One region of the Streptomyces sp. NPDC044033 genome, then DNA from elsewhere that is predicted to be linked to it. Evidence: predicted binding sites of a transcription regulator. Region 1 holds the regulator's gene; the other holds the start of a gene.
The links. Region 1 encodes HspR, which represses chaperone genes until heat shock. Its sites were predicted from a motif close to TTGAGNNNNNNNNNCTCAA; they were not measured.

Region 1 (4,412 bases):
GGCCCCGGCCGGGGACGCACAGCAGGACATCGCTCTGACCGCACAGCTGGACCAGGCCCGTACGGCGCTCAACGAGCGCACCTCGGACCTCCAGCGGTTGCAGGCCGAGTACCAGAACTACCGTCGCCGCGTGGAGCGGGACCGGGCCGCAGTCAAGGAGACCGCCACGGCGAACCTCCTGGCCGAGCTCCTCCCCGTGCTCGACGACATCGGCCGGGCCCGTGAACACGGGGAGCTGGTCGGCGGCTTCAAGTCCGTCGCGGAGTCACTGGAGACGGTGGCGGCCAAGATGGGACTGCAGCAGTTCGGCAAGGAGGGCGAGCCCTTCGACCCGCTGGTGCACGAGGCCCTGATGCACAGTTACGCGCCCGATGTCACCGAGACCACGTGCGTGTCGATCCTCCAGCCCGGGTACCGGATCGGGGAGCGTACGATCCGTCCGGCCCGGGTCGCGGTCGCCGAGCCGCAGCCCGGCGCGCAGGCCAAGTCGGACGAGGGCGCTGCCGACGCGGACGGCTCTGATGAGGAGAGCGGTGGCCCGAAAGAGGGCTGACGTGCGGCAAGAAGGCAGCGGCCGGGAGGAGGGACGTCGGGGATGAGCACCAAGGACTTCGTCGAGAAGGACTACTACAAGGTCCTCGGCGTCCCGAAGGACGCCACCGAAGCGGAGATCAAGAAGGCGTACCGGAAGCTCGCCCGCGAGTTCCACCCGGACGCCAACAAGGGCGACGCCAAGGCGGAGGACCGCTTCAAGGAGATCTCCGAGGCGAACGACGTCCTGGCCGACCCCAAGCGCCGCAAGGAGTACGACGAGGCGCGCACCCTCTTCGGCAACGGCGGCTACCGGGCCGGTCCGGGCGGCCAGGGCGGTGCCGGATCGTTCAACTTCGACCTGGGCGACCTCTTCGGGGGCGCCCAGGGCGGGCCGCAGGGCGGCGGCGGAGCCGGTGGCTTCGGCGGCGGCCTCGGGGACGTGTTCGGCGGCCTCTTCAACCGCGGCGCCGGTACGGGCACGCGCACCCAGCCGCGCCGCGGCCAGGACATCGAGTCCGAGGTGACGCTCAGCTTCACCGAGGCGGTCGACGGGGCCACGGTCCCGCTGCGGATGTCCTCGTCGGCGGCGTGCAAGGCGTGTGCCGGTACGGGCGACAAGAACGGCACCCCGCGCGTCTGCCCGACGTGCGTGGGCACCGGCCAGGTCTCCCGCGGTACGGGCGGCGGCTTCTCGCTCACCGACCCCTGCCCGGACTGCAAGGGCCGCGGGCTGATCCCCGAGAACCCGTGCGACGTCTGCAAGGGCAGCGGCCGCGCCACGTCGTCGCGCACCATGCAGGTCCGCATCCCCGCGGGCGTCTCGGACGGGCAGCGCATCCGGCTGCGCGGCAAGGGCGCGCCGGGCGAGCGCGGCGGCCCGAACGGCGATCTGTACGTGGTCGTGCACGTCGACGCGCACCCCGTCTTCGGGCGCAAGGGCGACAACCTCACCGTCACCGTGCCGGTCACCTTCCCGGAGGCGGCGCTCGGCGGCGAGGTCAAGGTCCCCACCCTGGGGGGCCCGGCCGTCACTCTGAAGATCCCGGCGGGCACGCCCAACGGCCGTACGATGCGCGCCCGCGGCAAGGGCGCCGTGCGCAAGGACGGCTCCCGCGGCGACCTTCTGGTCACCGTCGAGGTGACCGTGCCCAAGCACCTTGACGACAAGGCGCGGGACACGCTGGAGTCCTATCGCGAGGCGACCGCGGGCGAGGACCCGCGGGCAGAGCTGTTCCAGGCCGCGAAGGGAGCTTGAGATGGACGGCCGAGGCGGGCGCAGCCGGCGCACTCCTATGTCGAATCCTTATCAGTTGACCGAAGAGTCGCCGGTGTACGTGATCTCGGTGGCGGCACAGCTGTCCGGTCTGCATCCGCAGACGCTCCGTCAGTACGACCGGCTCGGCCTGGTCTCCCCGGACCGCACGCCCGGCCGGGGGCGGCGCTATTCGGCGCGCGACATCGATCTGCTGCGCACGGTGCAGCAGTTGAGTCAGGACGAGGGCATCAACCTGGCGGGCATCAAGCGGATCATCGAGCTGGAGAACCAGGTGGCCGCGCTCCAGGCGCGCGTCGCCGAGCTCTCGCAGGCGGTGGACGGCGCGGCCGCGGCGATGCGGCAGCGCGAGGCGCAGGTGCACGCCTCGTACCGGCGCGACCTGGTCCCGTACCAGGACGTGCAGCAGACCAGCGCGCTCGTGGTCTGGCGGCCGAAGCGTCCGGAGTGACGTGTGCTGACCGAAGGGGCCGGGGATGTTCTCCCCGGCCCCTTCGTCGTACGCGCGCGGGTGCTTCAGACCCGGCCCAGCGCCCTGGTCACGGTGATCTCGATGACGACCCGCTCCGGGTTGGGGGCGGGCGTACGGCCGTACCGCTCGCTGTGCCGGGCGACGCCGTCCGCGACCCGCTCGGCCTCCGTACGGACCACCGCGACCCCCTCCAGCGTCGCCCACCGCTTCCCCTCGAACTGGCAGACCGCGACCCGGGCCCCCTCCGGCCCCGCCGCCCGGACGTTGGCGGCCTTGGTGCTGCCCCCGCGGGTGATGATCCGCGCGAGCCCGGCGTCATGGTCGTACGTCACGCACACGGGCACGACGTGCGGGCCCCCGCCGGGGCGGGGCGTGGTGAGGGTGCAGACATGGCGTTCCCGCCAGAAGTCGAGGTACTCGGGGGCGGGGGCGCGGAGGTCGTGGGCCATGGGGGGAAGGGTATGCGGGCCGGGGTCAGAGGAAGTCGGACGTGTCCAGGTCGAAGGAGAAGGGCGCGGGGAGGGGGACGGGCTTGCCGAACGGGACCAGGTGGGTCTCGGTGTAGTCGCCGCCCTCGGGCTCGCTGAAGAGGGTGGTGGTGGCCTTGTGGCGATCGACGAGCAGGTAGAGCGGGATTCCGGCGCGGGCGTAGGCGCGGCGCTTGGCGACACGGTCGCGGTCGGGCTGGCTGGAGGTCACCTCGGCGACCATGGCGACACCGTCGCTGGGCATCCAGGAGGGCGCGCCCCGGAACAGACGTCGGTCGCGTGGGGCGAAGGTGGCATCGGGGATGACGTGGTCGCTCGGGTGCGAGCCTTCGCCGGGCACCTTCAGCCCCTTGTTCCCGGACCCGGCCATGTCGGTCGTGGACTGCCTCAGCACCTGCTGGTTGAGGGTGCTGAGGCAGTCCTCACGATCTCCGTCCGGCACGGGTGACACAACGATTTCGCCCCCGATGAACTGGGCCCGGAAACCTTCGGAGATTTCCAGGGCCAGGAAATAGTCCAGGAGGGCAGGCCCACCCGGCATCGGCGCGTGAGCCGTCGTCGCCATGCTGCTCCCCTTGTCGGTGACGGATAGCGTCGCCCGCGGCCAGCGGTGGCGGGGGGATCATCGGGCCGGTTCACTCGTAAGAGACGTAGATCTGTTCGGGGCGATGCCCAATCTTGAGGTTGAGTGGAATAGACTCAACTTACTGCATGCTGTAGTAGGCAGGACGGTATGCGTGAGCCGAGCACGAGGAGGAGTACGCCGACGTGGAAGCCGAGCTGACGAACAAGAGCCGGGAGGCGCTGAGCGCCGCCAATGACCGGGCCGTGTCCGCGGGGCACGCGGACATGACGCCGGCGCACCTGCTCATCGCACTGCTGACCGGCCAGGAGAACGAGAACATCCTGGACCTGCTGGCCGCCGTCGAGGCCGACGCCGTGGTGCTGCGGACCGGGGCCGACCGGCAGCTCGCCGCGCTGCCCAGCGTGCAGGGCTCCACCGTCGCGCCGCCGCAGCCCAACCGCGATCTGCTGGCCGCCATCGCCGACGCCTCGCAGCGGGCGAAGGAGCTGGGCGACGCGTACATCTCCACCGAGCATCTGCTCATCGGGCTCGCCGCGAAGGGCGGGCAGACCGGGGAGCTGCTGGACCAGCAGGGGGCGTCCGCCAAGAAGCTGCTGGACGCGTTCGAGACCGCGAGGGGCGGGCAGCGGGTGACCAATCCGGACCCGGAGGGCACGTACAAGGCGCTGGAGAAGTTCGGCACGGACTTCACGGCAGCCGCCCGTGAGGGCAAGCTGGACCCGGTCATCGGCCGGGACCAGGAGATCCGCCGCGTCGTGCAGGTGCTGTCCCGGCGCACGAAGAACAACCCCGTCCTCATCGGCGAGCCCGGCGTCGGCAAGACCGCCGTCGTCGAGGGGCTGGCCCAGCGGATAGTCAAGGGCGACGTTCCCGAGTCGCTGAAGAACAAGCGGCTCGTCTCGCTCGACCTCGGCGCGATGGTCGCGGGCGCGAAGTACCGCGGTGAGTTCGAGGAGCGGCTCAAGACCGTACTCGCGGAGATCAAGTCCAGCGACGGCCAGATCATCACCTTCATCGACGAGCTGCACACCGTCGTCGGCGCGGGCGCCGGCGGCGACT
Region 2 (4,412 bases), on a different contig from region 1:
CCTCCGCCACGTCGCCTGGGCGACCTGATTGGAGGGGCCGGTTCCGCCGGGTGGCCCGGCCGCGTCCGTCACGCCGCGACCGGGACCTCCGTACCCGTCACGGCCGCCGCCGAGGGCTGGAGCGCGAGCTCCAGGACCTGACGGACGTCCGAGACCGGGTGCACGTCGAGCCGGTCGAGGATCTCGGCGGGTACGTCGTCGAGGTCCGGCTCGTTGCGCTTGGGGATGACCACCGTGGTGATGCCGGCCCGGTGCGCGGCGAGCAGCTTCTGCTTGACGCCGCCGATGGGCAGCACCCGGCCGGTCAGCGACACCTCGCCGGTCATGGCCACGTCCGGGCGGACCTGGCGGCCGGAGAGCAGCGAGGCCAGCGCCGTGGTCATGGTGACGCCCGCGCTCGGCCCGTCCTTCGGCACGGCTCCCGCCGGTACGTGCAGGTGCACGCCGCGCTCCTTCAAGTCGCCGACGGGCAGCTCCAGTTCGGCTCCGTGCGAGCGCAGGAAGGAGAGCGCGATCCGCGCGGACTCCTTCATGACGTCGCCGAGCTGCCCGGTGAGGGTCAGCCCCGCGCCGCCCGTCTCGGCGTCGGCGAGCGACGCCTCGACGTACAGGACGTCGCCGCCCGCGCCGGTCACGGCGAGGCCGGTGACCACGCCGGGCACCGCGGTGCGCCGCTCGGCCGGGTCCTGCGCGGACTCGGGGGTGTGGTGCGGCCGCCCGATCAGGCCGCGCAGTTCGCCGGCGCCGACGGTGAACGGCAGCTCCCGCTCGCCGAGTTCGTGCTCGGCGGCGACCTTGCGCAGCAGCCGCGCGATGGAGCGCTCCAGGTTCCGTACGCCCGCCTCCCGGGTGTACTCGCCGGCGAGCTTGCGCAGCGCCTCGTCCTCCAGCACGACCTCGTCGCCGCCCAGACCCGCGCGCTCCAGCTGCCGCTTGAGCAGGTGATCGCGGGCGATGGTGACCTTCTCGTCCTCGGTGTAGCCGTCGAGCCGGACCAGCTCCATGCGGTCGAGCAGGGCCTCCGGGATGGCTTCGAGCACGTTGGCCGTGGCGAGGAAGACGACGTCGGACAGGTCGAGTTCGACTTCGAGGTAGTGGTCGCGGAAGGTGTGGTTCTGCGCGGGGTCGAGGACTTCGAGGAGGGCCGCGGCCGGGTCTCCCCGGAAGTCGGAGCCGACCTTGTCGATCTCGTCGAGCAGGATGACGGGGTTCATGGACCCGGCTTCCTTGACGGCCCGTACGATCCGGCCGGGCAGCGCGCCCACGTACGTACGGCGGTGGCCGCGGATCTCGGCCTCGTCGCGGACGCCGCCGAGGGCGACGCGCACGAACTTGCGCCCCATGGCCCGGGCCACGCTTTCGCCGAGGCTGGTCTTTCCGACGCCGGGCGGCCCGACGAGCGCGAGCACCGCACCGCCGCGCCGCCCGCCGACGAGCCCGAGGCCCCGGTCGGCGCGTCGCTTGCGGACCGCGAGGTACTCGGTGATCCGCTCCTTGACGTCCTCCAGCCCGGCGTGGTCGGCGTCCAGGACGCCCTTGGCGCCGAGGATGTCGTACGCGTCCTCGGTGCGCTCGTTCCACGGCAGTTCGAGCACGGTGTCCAGCCAGGTCCGGATCCAGGACCCCTCGGGGCTCTGGTCGGAGGACCGCTCCAGCTTGTCGACCTCCTTGAGGGCGGCCTTGCGGACATCCTCCGGCAGATCGGCGGCCTCCACGCGGGCCCGGTAGTCGTCGCTCTCGGCCCCGTCCGCCCCGGATTCGCCGTTGAGCTCGGAGAGCTCCTTGCGTACGGCCTCCAGCTGGCGGCGGAGCAGGAACTCGCGCTGTTGCTTGTCGACGCCTTCCTGGACGTCCTTGGCGATGGACTCGGCGACGTCCTGCTCGGCGAGGTGGTCGCTGAGCCAGGTGACGGCGAGCCGCAGCCTGGCCACCGGGTCGGCGGTCTCCAGCAGCTCCACGCGCTGCTGGACGGTCAGGAACGGGGAATATCCGGAGTTGTCGGCGAGCTGTGATACATCGTCGATCTGCTGCACCCGGTCCACGACCTGCCAGGCGCCGCGCTTGCGGAGCCAGCTGGTGGCGAGTGCCTTGTATTCCTTCATCAATTCGGCGACGGCGCCGGGGGCGGCGCCGTCGGGGGCGGCCTCCTCCACCTGGACGCCTTCCACCCAGAGCGCGGCTCCGGGCCCGGTGGTCCCGGCCCCGATCCGTACGCGGTGCACACCGCGGATCAGCGCGCCGGGGTCCCCGTCGGAGAGCCGCCCGACCTGCTCGACGGTGCCGAGCGTGCCGACGGCGGCATACGTCCCGTCGACCCGCGGCACCAGCAGCACCTTCGGCTTCCCACCGCCGGAGCCGCTGGACCGCGCGGCGGCCTGCGCCGCCTCCACGGCGGCCCGTACGTCGTTGTCGGAGAGGTCGAGCGGCACCACCATGCCGGGCAGCACGACCTCGTCGTCGAGGGGCAGCACGGGGAGGGTGAGCGGTGTGGACGGCGAAGCCATGATCTTCCCTTCGGCAGGCAAGTTGAGCTATATGGACTCAATGCATATGAGGCTCCTGGTGTTCCCTCTTGGGTGTTCGCTGTGAGCGATCAGCGGGGAGTGTCCTATGTCGATGGATCTTTCGCTTTGCAGCTTCACTCCGCGCGCGCCCTTTCGTTGCGCAGAGTGACCTTTCCTCGCGACCTGGCGAGCACTTGTGAGCACCCTGGAGACCAGACTGGGCCGGACGCCGCATCCCCACACGCCTGGGCAACGAATTCCTCGGCTGGCACCACTTCTCCAGGCCGCACAACATCACGTCGTGCAAGCTCATCAACGCCGCCCTCAACGGAAGACCCGACAAAATGTCCGACCAGCAGCGCAACCTCGAATACTGGGGGTCGGCCATCATCCGCACCCGCACCCGCACCCGTGCTCGGGCGGGTGCGGATGTGGCAGGCACTGCGCGGCGCTCACTCGTGGTAGGCGGCGGTCGCGATCTGGACGAAGGAGCGGATCAGCGGGTTCGTGTCGCCCTCGTTCCATGCCACCACCACGCGGCTCCGCCGCATGTCGGTCAGCGGCACCACGGTGAGCCCCGCCGCCGGCTCGTGGTCCAGGAGAGTCATGCCGACCGTGCCGTTCCAGAGAACAGCCTGCTGGCATTCCTGGACGGCGCGCACCACCGGGCCCTCGCGAGGCTCCCCGCCGTTCCAGTACGACTGCCAGATGGGGTCGGTGCCCTGCGGGAACAGGAACCAGCCGCGGTCGGCCAGGTCTGCCAGGGTCAGACTGTCGCGGCGGGCCAGTGGATCGTCGGCGCGCAGCAGCGCTCCCACCGGGTCGGCGCGCAGCGCGCGCACCGTCAGGCCGGTCTCGTCGAAGGGGCCGCGGGTCAGGGCGACGTCGACCCGGCCGGTGTGCAGCCCGCAGGTGGGATCGGTCAGGTCGGTCTCGCGGATGCGGACCTCGACGCCCGGGTGCCGCCCGCGGTAGGCGGCGGCCAGCCGGGTCACGCCCGGGTCGGCGCCGTCGCCCAGGATGCCGACGGTGATGGTCGCGGCGCCGGCCGCGGCGGCCACGCGTACGCGTACCCGGTCGGCCTGGTCGAGCAGGGCCCGTGCCTCGTCGAGCAGCACCGCCCCCACCGCGGTGAGCGTGACACCGGCGGACGACCGGTCGAACAGCGCGGCGCCGACCTCGGTCTCCAGCTGCTTGATCGCCCGGCTCAGCGGCGGCTGGCTCATGTGCAGCCGGGCGGCGGCCCGGCCGAAGTGGAGTTCCTCGGCGACCGCCACGAAATAGCGCAGCGTGCGTAGCTCCATGGTGCAACGATACCCGTAGGGTATCGACTTCACAGAACGGGTCTTGGACAGCCGCAGCGCCCTGGCAGTGGAATCGAAGCATGACTGACGAACAGATGGCCAGTGAGCCGACCGACGACCCCGCCGTATCGGTGGTCCGCCCGGGCGAAGGCGAGACGATCGTCCTGGGCGGCACGCACATGCGCGTCCTCGAAGACGGCAGCAATACCGAGCACCGCTTCGGACTCACCGAGTCCATCCTCGCGCCGCACATGCCCGGTCCGCCTCAGCACCGCCACGCCCAGCACGACGAGGGCTTCTACGTCATCTCCGGCGCGGTGCGGTTCACGGTCGGAGAGAAGGACTACGACGCGACGGCGGGCACGTTCGTGATGATCCCCACCGGAGCCCCGCACACCTTCGCCAACCCGACCGACCAACCGGCCGTCATGCTCAGCGCGTTCACGCCGGACCTGTATGTGCAGTACTTCCGGGACGTGCGGGACATGATCGACGGCGGTCGGGCACTGACCCCCCAGTCGAACATCGAAGCGATGAGCCACTACGCCACCGAGCCCGCCACCGACTTCCCCCCGAGGCCGGAAAGCTGAGGCCGGAAGGCTGA

Region 2: a site for HspR is predicted at 2,527-2,545, ahead of lon (endopeptidase La). Genes of this name have one in related genera too.

The regions. Positions count from the first base shown of each region.
Region 1 is NZ_JBWKFF010000001.1:810,739-815,150, forward strand. It holds partial or broken gene grpE (nucleotide exchange factor GrpE) at 1-553, shown strand, start outside; gene dnaJ (molecular chaperone DnaJ) at 596-1,789, shown strand; gene AC07AB_RS03610 (heat shock protein transcriptional repressor HspR) at 1,791-2,258, shown strand; gene AC07AB_RS03615 (pyridoxamine 5'-phosphate oxidase family protein) at 2,324-2,728, opposite strand; gene AC07AB_RS03620 (Uma2 family endonuclease) at 2,754-3,332, opposite strand; gene clpB (ATP-dependent chaperone ClpB) at 3,536-4,412, shown strand, end outside.
Region 2 is NZ_JBWKFF010000029.1:18,652-23,063, reverse strand. It holds gene lon (endopeptidase La) at 69-2,504, opposite strand; gene AC07AB_RS35265 (LysR family transcriptional regulator) at 2,957-3,808, opposite strand; gene AC07AB_RS35260 (cupin domain-containing protein) at 3,889-4,398, shown strand.